Regions from separate parts of the Xanthobacter sp. AM11 genome, predicted to be linked through region 2. Evidence: predicted binding sites of a transcription regulator. Region 2 holds the regulator's gene; each other region holds the start of a gene.

Region 1 (4,395 bases), 2.7 Mb from region 2:
GCCCTCGACCTTCTGGCGGTGATGGCCGCCGGCAAGGCCGACTTCACCCTCACCTTCCGCCGCCTGGGCCCGGCCGCCGAGGACGCAGCGGCGCTGGAGGGGGTGCGCGACCTGTTCCTGGACCGGGAGGCGTTCGACGCCTGGGCGGACCGCTGGCGCGCGCGCCTTGCCACCGGCGGGCGGGAGGGTGCGCAGGTCCGCGCCGGGATGGACCGGGTGAACCCCCTCTTCATTCCCCGCAACCATCTGGTGGAATGGGCCATCACCGCGGCCACGGAAGATGGTGACTTCGCCCCGTTCGAAGCCCTCACCGCCGCGCTGGCGCATCCTTACGAGGAGCAGCCGCGCTTTGCCCCCTATGCCGGCCTGCCGCCGCAGATGGAGGGATACCGGACGTTCTGCGGGACGTGAGCGGCGCCGCCGCAAACGAAAAGGGCGCGGCCGAAGCCGCGCCCTCTGTCATTCCTGGACTGGCTTGGACGTCCTCAGAAGTCCATGCCGCCCATGCCACCCATGCCGCCGCCGGGCATGGAGGGCATGCCGCTGTCCTTCTTGGGCAGCTCGGCGACCAGCGCCTCGGTGGTGACGATGAGGGCGGCGATGGAGGCCGCGTCCTGCAGGGCGGTGCGCACGACCTTGGCCGGATCGACGATGCCGGCGGCGATCATGTCCACATATTCTTCCGTCTGGGCATTGAAGCCGAAGGACGGATCATTGGACTCCTGCACCTTGCCCACCACGATGGAGCCTTCCACGCCGGAATTCTCGGCGATCTGGCGGATGGGGGCTTCGAGCGCGCGGAGCACGATCTTGATGCCGGCCTTGATGTCCGGATTGTCGGAGGTGACAGCCGCCACCGCCACCTTGGCACGCAGCAGGGCCACGCCGCCGCCGGGGACGATGCCTTCTTCCACCGCGGCGCGGGTGGCGTTCAGGGCGTCGTCAACGCGGTCCTTCTTCTCCTTGACTTCCACTTCCGTGGAGCCGCCGACGCGGATCACCGCCACGCCGCCCGCGAGCTTGGCCAGGCGCTCCTGGAGCTTCTCGCGGTCGTAGTCCGAGGAGGTCTCCTCGATCTGGGCCTTGATCTGGTTCACGCGGGCCTCGATGTCGGCCTTCTCGCCGACGCCGTCCACGATGGTGGTCTTCTCCTTTTCGAGGATCACCTTCTTGGCGCGGCCGAGCTGGGCGAGGGTCACGTTCTCCAGCTTGATGCCGAGGTCCTCGGAGATCACCTGGCCGCCGGTGAGGATGGCGATATCCTCCAGCATGGCCTTGCGGCGGTCACCGAAGCCGGGGGCCTTCACCGCCGCGACCTTGAGGCCGCCGCGCAGCTTGTTCACCACCAGGGTGGCCAGCGCCTCGCCTTCCACGTCCTCGGCGACGATGACGAGGGGACGGCCGGTCTGCACCACGGCTTCGAGCACGGGCAGGATGGGCTGGAGGCCGGAGAGCTTCTTCTCGAAGATGAGGAGGTAGGGCTCTTCCAGGTCGGCGATCATCTTCTCCGCATTGGTGATGAAATAGGGAGAGAGATAGCCGCGGTCGAACTGCATGCCCTCGACCACTTCGAGCTCGGTCTCGGCGGTCTTGGCTTCCTCGACGGTGATGACGCCCTCATTGCCCACGCGCTGCATGGCGCCGGCGATCATCTCGCCGATGGAGGCATCGCCGTTGGCGGAGATGGTGCCCACCTGCGCGACTTCCGCGGAGGAGGAGACCTTCTTGGCACGGCCCTTGATGTCGGCGATGGCAGCGGCGACGGCCAGGTCGATGCCGCGCTTCAGGTCCATGGGGTTCATGCCGGCGGCAACCGCCTTGGCGCCTTCCTTCACGATGGACTGGGCCAGCACGGTGGCGGTGGTGGTGCCGTCGCCGGCCAGGTCGTTGGTCTTGGAGGCAACCTCGCGCACCAGCTGGGCGCCGAGGTTCTCGAACTTGTCCTCAAGCTCGATCTCCTTGGCCACCGACACACCGTCCTTGGTGATGCGGGGGGCGCCGAAGCTCTTCTCGATCACGACGTTGCGGCCCTTGGGACCGAGGGTGACCTTCACCGCATTGGCGAGGATATCGACGCCGCGCAGCAGCTTCTCGCGCGCTTCGCCGGAAAACTTCACTTCCTTGGCAGCCATTTCGGCCTCCTGAATGGGAATTTCAATGCCGTCGGGCGCGCATCACGAAGCGGCGCGCCCCGAGCGAGGGATCACTTGACGATGACGCCGAGGATGTCGCTTTCCTTCATGATGAGGAGATCCTGGCCGTCGATCTTCACCTCGGTGCCGGACCACTTGCCGAACAGCACGCGATCACCCGCGGCCACATCGAGGGGAACGAGCTTGCCGGCCTCGTCGCGCGCGCCGGGACCCACCGCGATCACTTCGCCCTCCTGGGGCTTTTCCTTGGCGGTGTCGGGGATGATGATGCCGCCGGCGGTCTTCTGCTCGGCTTCGATGCGCTTGACCACGACGCGGTCGTGCAGGGGGCGGAAGGACATGGGTCGTTACCTCTTGGAGGAGCGCGAGCCGGAGCTCGCCGGTTCTGGCACTCTTGGGAGGAGAGTGCCAAGCTCGCTGCCGGAGATAAGGTGGCGGACCCGGTCCGTCAAGGCGCGGCGCAGCATCCGCCGGGCGAGAAGCCCCCGCGGGAGATAGCAAAACGGTAACTATGCCCCCCTATGGTTTTGATGCAGGCGCGGAATCGACGCGGGCGACGCTTCCCTTTATGGTCGGCGGCACGCTGCCAAGGTTCAGGCGGGTGGAAATCAGATCCAGGGCGGCGGGAGGCCTCGGAAAGCTCATGACGAAAATGTTTGCGTGGTCGAAGTCGCCGGCCGGCCGGGCCCGCCGCACCAGCATGGCGGGAGCGGTCTTCGCCGCCACGGCCCTTCTTCTGGCGGCGTGCACCACCGGCCCCACCGAGCCCCCGCCTCCGGCCCGGCCGCAATATACCAGCCCGATCCCGCCGGATCGCCTGGTGGGCCGCTGGGGCCTTGCCGCCTATCATCGCCCGGATGATGCCACCCGCACCGAGGCGCAGGCCCGGGCCCAGTGCAGCAATGCCTATGTCATCACCGCCGGCACCAATGGCGGTGTGATGATGTATCTCGCCGACGATAACAAGCTCACCGAGGTCGTGTCGAAGCAGGTGTCCGGCGGCCCCGTCTATATCGGCCCGCCCGAAGATCCCGCCGGCGGCGAGCGTGACCGGCAGGTGGTGCGCTTCGACGGCAATGTGCTGGTGCTGCGGTTCGTGGACCCCGAAGTGGCCAAGCGCTACGGCACCATGGTCTATGTGCGCTGCTCCTGAGCGGGCAGCGGCCGGGATGGAAACCGGGGCGCCGTCGCGCCCCGCCTCCGGCCCGGTGAAGATCAGCCCTTGAACGCACCGAGCAGAGCCGACCCCCGGTTGGTGGGGTCGAACACGTGCAGGCCGAGATCCTCGGCCAGTTCCTGAAACGCCGCGATGCCGCGCACCGAATTGCCCTTGGCGTCCAGCCGCGGGGAATAGGTGGCGATGCCGAGCTGCCGGTTCACCACGCCGAGGATGCCGCCGCCGACGCCGCTCTTGGCCGGCACGCCCACGTCGAACGCCCAGTTGCCGGCAAAATTGTACATGCCGCAGGTGAACATCACCGACAGGGTGTGACGCACGGCCTCCACCGCGAACACCGCCGCCCCGGTGCCCGGATTCTCCCCGATATTGGCCAGGGTCGCGCCGATGCGGGCGAGATCGGAGGCGGTGACGAGGATGGAGCACTGGCGGAAATAAAGGTCCAGCGTCGCGTCCACGTCGGCGGCCAGCGCCCCGGAGCATTTCAGCAGATGGGCGATGCCGCGGTTGCGATGGCCGGTCTCGGCCTCCGAGCGGTAGACATCCGCGTCGAACGACAGGGGCCGCCCGGCCGCGGCGGAGAACCGATCCAGCAGGAAGTCGAACGCCTCCGCCCCGAGCGCGCCGGCCAGCAGGCCGGTGACGGTGATGGCTCCGGCATTCACCATGGGGTTGAAGGGCCGGTTGGTGCCCGGATCGAACACGATGGCGTTGAACGCATCGCCCGAGGGCTCCACGCCCACATGGGAAAGAACGGTCGGCGTGCCCACCACATCAAGGGCGAGACAATAGGCGAGTGCCTTCGAAATGGACTGGATGGTGAAGGGCACCTCCGTATCGCCGGCGGCGGCGACGTCCCCGCCCACCGATGCCACCGCCACGCCGAAGGCATCGGGCGGCACGCGGGCAAGCTCGGGAATATAGGCGGCAAGCTCGCCCGAAAGGTCACCCTGCGCCCGCGTCAGGGCGCGCGCGACCACCGATTCGAGGCTGTAGGCCGCAGTCTCCTTCTCCCGTGAAAGCACGCCACCACCTCCGTCATCCATCACCGGTCCTGCGGCAAGC
Region 2 (4,395 bases):
AAGGGCACGCCGGTCACGCAGCTCGACATGCGCCGCATCTCGGACGGGGTGAAGATCTCCGAGCGCTACCGCACCACCGAGCAGGTGGAGCGGGCCTTCGTGGAAGACCGGCCCCATACCTTCCTTTACGAGGATTCGGACGGCTACACCTTCATGAATCCCGAGAATTTCGATCAGGTCACCGTGTCCAAGGACGTCATGGGCGATTCGGCGGTCTATCTCCAGGAAGGCATGGAATGCATGCTCTCCACCCATAACGGCGTGCCCATCGCCATCGAGCTGCCGGCCCGCGTGGTGCTGGAGATCGTGGACACCGAGCCCACCGTGAAGGGGCAGACCGCCTCGTCCTCCTACAAGCCGGCCAAGCTGTCCAACGGCGTGCGCACCATGGTGCCGCCGCACATCTCCGCCGGCACCCGCGTGGTCATCATGACCGCCGACGCCTCCTATGTGGAGCGCGCCAAGGACTGAGGCGCGCCCGCGCCGGCAGATTGCCGCCCGCGCGGGCCCCTCTTTCCCGTGCAACGACAGCCGCCGCGCGCTGCGGCTGCCCCGCTTCCGATATTCCAAAGTCATTGGAGCCGTCCGGCCAAGGTGTCGCGCCGGAGATGTGAGACTACATTCACCGTTTTTGTTGCCTGTGTTGCCGTGCAAATGGAACCTTTTGCGCGCGCCATCCGTTGTCGCGGAAAACAGCAACAATCCAAGGCTCCTGGTGATGGATGTTTCCGGTCGGCGCGTGCTCGTCGTGGAGGACGAGTTCCTTGTGGCCCTGGGCCTTGAGGACAATCTGAGGTCCCTCGGCTATACCGTCGTCGGGCCGTTCTCCAGCCTTGCCGCGGCACGAACGGCGGCGGCCGTGGAGCGGGTGGATGCGGCCATCCTTGATGTGAACCTTGCGGGCGAGCCGGTTTATCCGGCGGCAGCTGTCCTTGCGGACCGCGGCATCCCCTTCATCTTCTGCTCGGGCTATACGGGCAGCGTGCGGGTGCCGCAGGAATTCGCCGATGTGCCCCGGGTGGCCAAGCCCTACACCAGCCGGGCCATCGCCGATGCGCTGGCCGAGCTCCTCGCCGGCGGGCCGGTGGGGCCGCCGGCGTGGCGCGCCAGCCTTGCGCCGGCCTGGAGCCGCTGAGTTCTTCGCACCGAACGGGGCGGCGCCGGGTCACATTCCGCGGCCCGCGAAAGGAAATACCGGCCCGGTTCGCACACGGGCCGGCGCGCCGGCTCAGGCCTGGCCGGCTTCCTTGGTGGCGGCGGCGACGTCCGGCTTCGGGCCGCCGCGGGCGACGCCCACCATGGCCGGGCGCAGCACCCGCTCGCCGATGACGTAGCCGGCCTGCACCACCTGCACCACCGTGCCGGTGGGCACGCTCGGGTCCGGCACCTCGAACATGGCCTGGTGCAGGTTGGGGTCGAACTTCTCGCCCTTCGGCTCGATCTTGCGGATGCCGTGCTTCTCCAGCGCCTTGACGAGGCCGCGCTCGGTCAGCTCCAGCCCATCCAGCAGGGCCTTGAAGGCGCCCTCGGCGCCGGCCCTGGCCTCTTCGTCCACCGAGCCGAGCGCCCGGGAGAGGTCGTCGGCCACGTTCAGCACGTCACGGGCGAAGGAGGCGATGCCGTAGGTCCTGGCGTCCGCCACTTCCTTCTCGGCGCGGCGGCGGATGTTCTCCGCCTCGGCGAAGGCACGCAGGAACTTGTCCTTCATGCCGGCGATTTCCGCCTCCAGCCGCTGCTTCTCGGCCAACAGTTCGGTGCCGATCTGGGCGTCGGCGGTGGCGAGGGCTTCCGCCTCGGCCGTGGCTTCGTTCGCAGCGCTCATGTTCGCACCGTTTTCGCTTGCGTCGCCGCCGGTCTCGGGCGCGCGCTTCTGCTCGCTCATCCGGTTTCTTCCCCTGCCATGAATTTCGCCCGCCAGCGCGGACAAACGCCAACATTCCCCGCGCATATCGGTGGGACGGCGGGAAAAATCAAGACTGCGCGACGTCGCGACCGCGGATGGGCCTCACGCCGCATCCACCCCCGGGGCGCCCAGCACCCGGCTCACCAGGCGGGCGGTGAAGTCCACCATGGGCACGATGCGCCCGTAATTGAGCCGGGTCGGGCCGATCACCCCCAGCACGCCCACCACCCGGCCCTGCCCGTCGCGATAGGGGGCGACGATGGTGGAGGAGCCGGAGAGGGAGAACAGCCGGTTCTCCGAGCCGATGAAGATGCGCAGGGATTGCGCCTCCTCCGCCCGGCCCAGCAGGTCGGCCACCTCGCGCTTGGTTTCCAGGTCGTCGAACAGCAGGCGGATGCGCTCCAGGTCCTCCAGCGCGTGCAGGTCCTCCAGCAGCTTGGCCTGGCCGCGCACGATGAGCTTGCGCTCGGCCGGCTCGTCGCCGGACCAGGAGGCGAGGCCGTCCTCCACCACCCGGGCGGTAAGGGCGTCGAGATCCCGCCGGAGCTCGGACAAGAGGCTCTCCATTTCCGCCCGCGCCTCGCTGAGGGTGCGGCCGCGGATGCGGGCGTTGAGATAATTGGTCGCCTCGGTGAGGGCGGACACCGGCAGGCCGGACGGCAGCACCAGGGCGCGGTTCTCCACCTGCCCGTCCTCGGACACCAGGATCACCAGGGCGCGGCCGGGCTCCAGCGGCACGAATTCCACATGCTTCAGGCGCGGGTCGGTCTTGGTGGTGGTGACCACGCCGGCGCCCCGCGCCAGGCCGGAGAGCATGGCCGAGGCTTCCTGCAGCACGCCTTCCACCGTGGTGGTCTTGGCCGCCGCCATCATCTGGGTCTCGATGTTGGTGCGGTCGCGCTCGTTCACGTCGCCGATTTCCAGCAGCGCATCCACGAAGAAGCGCAGCCCGCGCTCGGTGGGCAGGCGCCCGGCGCTGGTGTGGGGGGAATAGACGAGCCCCGCCGCCTCCAGGTCGGCCATCACGTTGCGCACCGAGGCAGGGGAGAGGGTCATGGGGATGAGGCGCGAGAGATTGCGCGAGCCCACCGGCTCGCCGGTGGCCAGGTAGCTTTCCACGATCTGCCGGAAGATCTCGCGCGAGCGCTGGTCGATCTGGGCGAGGCCGCCGGAGGAGAGGGGCAGGAACGGATCGAGCGCCACTTTGCTCATGCCTTCCATCTGTGCGGGCGGGTGCCCGCCGCCCTATTATGTGTGCTCTCCGGCGCCCCGCATCAAGCATTCCCGCACGCCGCGCCCGGCTTGCTTCCCTCCAGGGCCTGCGCGCTCTAAAAGGGGCGCCCGATACACGGAACAACGAGGACGATCCCTATGCGCCCCAGCAAGCGCGCCGCCGACGAGATGCGCGCCGTTTCCTTCGAGCGGGGCGTGATGCGCCACGCCGAAGGCTCCTGCCTCGTGAAGTTCGGTGACACCCATGTGCTCGTCTCCGCCACCCTGGAAGAGCGCCTGCCGCCATGGCTGAAGGGCCAGGGCCGGGGCTGGGTGACGGCGGAATATGCCATGCTGCCCCGCGCCACCCACGATCGCACCCGGCGCGAATCCACCACCGGCAAGCAGTCCGGCCGCACCCAGGAGATCCAGCGGCTGATCGGCCGCTCGCTGCGCTCCGTCACCGATCTCGTGGCCATGGGCGAGAAGCAGATCACCCTCGACTGTGACGTGCTCCAGGCCGATGGCGGCACCCGCACCGCCGCCATCACCGGCGCATGGATCGCGCTTTACGATTGCCTGTCGTGGATGCGCCAGCGCTCCATGATCAAGGAGATGCCGCTCAAGCAGCATGTGGCGGCGGTGTCCTGCGGCATCTATGAGGGCACGCCCGTGCTCGACCTCGATTATGCCGAGGATTCGGTGGCCGAGACCGACGCCAATTTCGTCATGACCGGTACCGGCGGCATCGTCGAGATCCAGGGCACGGCGGAAAAGACCCCCTTCACCCAGGACGAGCTGCTGGCCCTGCTGGCGCTGGCCCGCTCCGGCGTGGACAAGCTGGTGGGCCTGCAGAAGCTGGCGGTGGGCTGATGGCGCACCGGCAGCTGTCCGGCCGGCTGGTGGTGGCCACCCACAATCCCGGCAAGCTCATTGAAATGCGCATGCTGCTGGAGCCCCACGGGGTGGAGGCGGTTTCCGCCGGCGACCTCGGCCTGCCCGAGCCGGAGGAGACCGAGACCACCTTTTCCGGCAATGCCCGGCTGAAGGCGGTGGCGGCGGCCAATGCGGCGCAGCTGCCGGCCTTCGCCGACGATTCCGGCCTCGTCATCGACGCCCTGGGCGGTGCCCCCGGCATCCACACCGCCCGCTGGGCCGGGCCGGACCGGGACTTCGAGATGGCCATGGAGAAGGTGGAGGCGGCGCTGCAGAAGGCGGGCGCCACCGCGCCGGAACAGCGCCAGGCGCGCTTCGTCTCGGCCTTGTGCATCGCCTGGCCG
Region 3 (4,395 bases), 3.5 Mb from region 2:
AGATCGAAGGCGAGGACCACCGAGCCATCGTCGTCCTTGGCCGCGATTGCCGCGTCCAGCACGCCGAGAAGGCAGGCTGCGCCCTCGCCGCCGAACCGCACCCGGTCCCCCACCTGCAGGCGCTTGCCCGGCTTGGCGAAGGCCTGCCAGCGCGCGGCATCGAGCCGCTTGATCAGATTGGCCTCGATCCGCACGCCCGAGCCCCCCTCGCGCGTGCGCACGCCTTCGAGGGCCGCGGGGATGACGCGGGTGTCGTTCACCACGAGGGCGTCGCAGGGCCGGATGAAATCGGGCAGGTCGCGCACCCGCGCATCCTGGAGCCGGGCGGTCGCGCCGGGGCGCACCACCAGCATCCGCGCCATGTCGCGCGGCTCCGCGGGGCGCAGGGCGATTCTCTCCTCGGGGAGATGGAAGTCGAAGGCATCGACGCGCATGGCAGGGAACGGGCCGCTCAGAAGATGGCGATGGCGCCCTGGTAGATGGCCCAGCTCATCAGCGCTGTCACCAGCAGGCCGAGCACGGTGGCGCCGAAACCGCCGAGGATGACGAGCCCGTCCCGCTCCACCAGGCCGAGGCCGAAGATGCACACGGCAAATCCCGGCGGCAGGTTGCCGAGGAAGGGAATGGGCAGAAGCAGGATGAAGCCCAGCAGCACCACCGTCGCCCCGACGATGCGCCGCGACGTGGGGCCGGCGAACTGCTCGTAGCGCGGGCGGGAAATCTTCTCGAACCGCTCGATCCACGGCCGCGAGCGGGTGACGATGGATTCGAGCATGGAGCGGGAGAAGGTGCGCCGGGCAATCTTCTCCGGCAGCCACAATTCCTGGCGGCCCATGGCCATCTGCAGGCCGATGAGGCCAAGGATGATGCCGCAGATGACCGGCACGCCGGGCGGCATGGGAATGCAGTTGGGAATGCCGAAGATGAGGAAGAGAATGCCGAAGGCGCGATTGCGCAAAGCGTTCACGAGATCGCCGATCGCCACCTGGTCCTGCTCCTGGGCGGAGAGGACGGCGGCAAGCAGTTCGGACGTTCGGGGCGTGCGGTGATCCAAGGGGACCTCGTGTGATGACCGCCCACTCATAACACCGGGAAAGCGGCAGTGTCAGGGCACACGAGTTGCCGCAACGGCACTTGAAGCGGCACCTGAATTGTGCGTAACGCGCCGCCGGCCCTTGCGCGTGCCCTCATGGCATCCGCCCCTGCGCCGAAGGCAGGACTGCGACATGCGCGCCCCACCCCCGCGGGAGCGCGCATGCCGTCGCCGCCCATCATCTACCTTACCGCATCTTCCCCCATGCGGAAACCCGTCACCCAAAAGGGATACGCTCCGGCGTGATCTTCAGTTGAGCAGGAACAATCCGTCCACCGCCCGCAGTTCCGCCGGCTTGATGAGGCCGCAATGGGACACGCGCACCGAATGCAGCGGCCCCTCCAGCTCCCGCTGCCAGAAATCCAGGAACTTGTTCAGCTCGGGAAAGCGGGGGCAGAGGTCGTAGTCCTGCCAGAGGAAGGTCTGGAGCAGGGCCGGATGGTCAGGCAGACGGTAGAGGATTTCTGCCGTCGCCAAGCCATAGCCTTCCATCTGCCTGACGAAGTCGCGCGACACCTTGGACGTTTGGGACACCATGGGTGACACCTCCATCTTGCGCCCCGCATGGCCTGCAACCCTCGCCGCAGACGCCGGGACCAGACAATGCATTGTCGGCTCCAGAGTTTCGCTGCACCAAGGCTAAATTTTCATTTCCGTATGCAAAAACAACGTGCTAGCAGCCTATGGGGCGAACTGCTGACAAGCTGCCGCCCCGGCCCGGCCGCCCCCACGCGGCGCCCTCCGCAAGCTATAACAATTTGTATTTGAAGGATATTTTCGCAGTTTGGCACTCCATTGCCGAGAGTGCCAAATTTTTTCCCCGGCCCCCTTGCGGGACGAAAACCGCGCCCTTAGATCGCCCATGGGCCGGGCGCGTGAATGTCCGGCGCCTTGAAAAGAAGCATCGAACCGGAGGTTTCCCGATGGGTTTCCGTCCTCTGCACGACCGCGTGGTTGTGAAGCGCATCGACGCCGAAGCGAAGTCCGCCGGCGGCATCATCATCCCCGACACCGCCAAGGAGAAGCCCCAGCAGGGCGAGGTGATCGCGGTGGGTCCCGGCGCCCGCAACGAGAAGGGCGAGCTCGTCGCCCTCGACGTGAAGGCCGGCGACATCGTGCTGTTCGGCAAGTGGTCCGGCACCGAGGTGAAGATCGACGGCCAGGATCTGCTCATCATGAAGGAGAGCGACATCCTCGGCATTCTCGACGCCAGCGCCGACGCCCGCAAGGCCGCCTGACTCCAGGCCGCCGAACTGTGCATTTCTTGATTTCCGTCCCAATCTGAAGGAGCAGGCCACATGGCTGCCAAGGACGTAAAATTCTCCGTTGACGCGCGCGACAAGGTGCTGCGCGGCGTCGATATCCTCGCCAATGCGGTGAAGGTCACCCTCGGCCCCAAGGGCCGCAACGTCGTGATCGAGAAGAGCTTCGGCGCCCCCCGCATCACCAAGGACGGTGTGTCGGTGGCCAAGGAGATCGAGCTTGAGGACAAGTTCGAGAATCTCGGCGCCCAGCTGGTGCGCGAGGTTGCCTCCAAGACCAACGACCTGGCCGGCGACGGCACCACCACCGCCACCGTGCTGGCCCAGGCCATCGTCCGCGAGGGCGCCAAGGCCGTTGCCGCCGGCATGAACCCGATGGACCTGAAGCGCGGCATCGACCTGGCCGTTGACGCCATCGTCAAGGACCTGGCCGCCAATTCCAAGAAGGTGACCTCCAACGAGGAGATCGCCCAGGTCGGCACCATTTCCGCCAACGGCGACGCCGAGGTCGGCAAGTTCCTCGCCGAGGCCATGAGGAAGGTCGGCAACGAGGGTGTCATCACCGTCGAGGAAGCCAAGTCCTTCGAGACCGAGCTGGATGTCGTGGAAGGCATGCAGTTCGACCGCGGCTATCTCTCGCCCTACTTCGTGACCAATGCGGAGAAGATGCGCGTCGAGTTCGAGGAGCCCTACATCCTCATCAACGAGAAGAAGCTCTCCGGCCTGCAGGAACTTCTGCCGGTGCTGGAAGCCGTGGTGCAGTCGGCCCGTCCGCTGCTGATCATTGCCGAGGACGTGGAAGGCGAGGCGCTGGCCACCCTGGTGGTGAACAAGCTGCGCGGCGGCCTCAAGGTCGCGGCCGTGAAGGCCCCCGGCTTCGGCGATCGCCGCAAGGCCATGCTGCAGGATATCGCGATCCTGACCGGCGGCACGGTGATTTCCGACGATCTCGGCATCAAGCTCGACAGCGTGAACCTCTCCATGCTCGGCCGCGCCAAGAAGGTGGTGATCGAGAAGGAGAACACCACCATCGTGGACGGTGCCGGCGAGAAGTCCGAGATCGAGGCCCGCATCTCCCAGATCCGCGCCCAGATCGAGTCCACCACCTCCGACTACGACCGTGAGAAGGCGCAGGAGCGCCTCGCCAAGCTCGCCGGCGGCGTCGCCGTGGTGCGCGTGGGCGGCTCCACGGAAGTGGAAGTCAAGGAGAAGAAGGACCGCGTGGACGACGCTTTGCACGCCACCCGCGCCGCGGTGGAAGAAGGCATCGTGCCCGGCGGCGGCGTGGCCCTGCTGCGCTCCATCAAGGCGCTGGAAGGCCTGGCCGTGGACAATGCCGACCAGAAGACCGGCATCGAGATCGTCCGCCGCGCCATCCAGGCTCCGGCCCGCCAGATCGTGCAGAACGCCGGCGATGACGGCTCCGTGGTGGTGGGCAAGATCCTCGAGTCCGCCGACTACGCCTTCGGCTACAACGCCCAGACCGGCGAATATGTGGACATGGTGAAGTCCGGCATCATCGACCCCACCAAGGTCGTGCGCACCGCCCTGCAGGATGCCGCCTCCATCTCCGGCCTGCTCATCACCACCGAGGCGCTCATCGCCGAGCTGCCGAAGAAGTCCGGCCCCGCGGCCCCGGCCATGCCGGGCGGCGGCATGGACTTCTGAGCCAGAACACGCCTCCGACGCCGCCCGGCCTCTTTCGCGAGGGACGCAAACCGGCAGCGGCGGAAGTAAGACGACGGACGGCCGGGCTTTCGCCCGGCCGTTTTCTTTTGTCCCGACCCTTCAACTCCCGCTGATCCCTCCCCTGGCACCATGGCGGGTACCGCTCCGGCAGGCTATGGTCCTGCCGGGACAGCAGACCGGAATGCCCCTCAAGGTCGCGCACCCGGCCGGCACGGTTCATCCGCGCGGCCATAGGGAAGTGTCGAGCACGAAAGGATCAGCCATGAAGACGACCATTTTTGCCGCAGCCATTCTGCTGGCGCTGGCCCCCACCGCGGTATCGGCGCAGGGCGTGGTGAAGGGCGCCGAGCA

Evidence for each region. The regulator HrcA, encoded in region 2, represses chaperone genes, less so after heat shock. The targets are predictions, from matches to a motif close to GTTAGCACTCNCNNNNNGNGAGTGCTAAC.
Region 1: the regulator HrcA is predicted to act here: its motif matches at 2,538-2,566, upstream of groES (co-chaperone GroES).
Region 3: the regulator HrcA is predicted to act here: its motif matches at 1,877-1,905, upstream of groES (co-chaperone GroES).

The regions. Positions count from the first base shown of each region.
Region 1 covers NZ_JBLAOA010000001.1:2,808,840-2,813,234, reverse strand. Annotated here, with positions in the region: gene ACI7BZ_RS12955 (protein adenylyltransferase SelO) at 1-411, shown strand, start outside; gene groL (chaperonin GroEL) at 486-2,132, opposite strand; gene groES (co-chaperone GroES) at 2,204-2,494, opposite strand; gene ACI7BZ_RS12940 (hypothetical protein) at 2,806-3,306, shown strand; gene glsA (glutaminase A) at 3,369-4,355, opposite strand.
Region 2 covers NZ_JBLAOA010000001.1:69,842-74,236, reverse strand. Annotated here, with positions in the region: gene efp (elongation factor P) at 1-471, shown strand, start outside; gene ACI7BZ_RS00350 (response regulator) at 719-1,135, shown strand; gene grpE (nucleotide exchange factor GrpE) at 1,229-1,882, opposite strand; gene hrcA (heat-inducible transcriptional repressor HrcA) at 2,006-3,115, opposite strand; gene rph (ribonuclease PH) at 3,275-3,988, shown strand; gene rdgB (RdgB/HAM1 family non-canonical purine NTP pyrophosphatase) at 3,988-4,395, shown strand, end outside.
Region 3 covers NZ_JBLAOA010000001.1:3,526,444-3,530,838, forward strand. Annotated here, with positions in the region: gene queA (tRNA preQ1(34) S-adenosylmethionine ribosyltransferase-isomerase QueA) at 1-434, opposite strand, end outside; gene ACI7BZ_RS16195 (exopolysaccharide biosynthesis protein) at 452-1,054, opposite strand; gene ACI7BZ_RS16200 (usg protein) at 1,343-1,630, opposite strand; gene groES (co-chaperone GroES) at 2,017-2,331, shown strand; gene groL (chaperonin GroEL) at 2,392-4,023, shown strand; gene ACI7BZ_RS16215 (hypothetical protein) at 4,307-4,395, shown strand, end outside.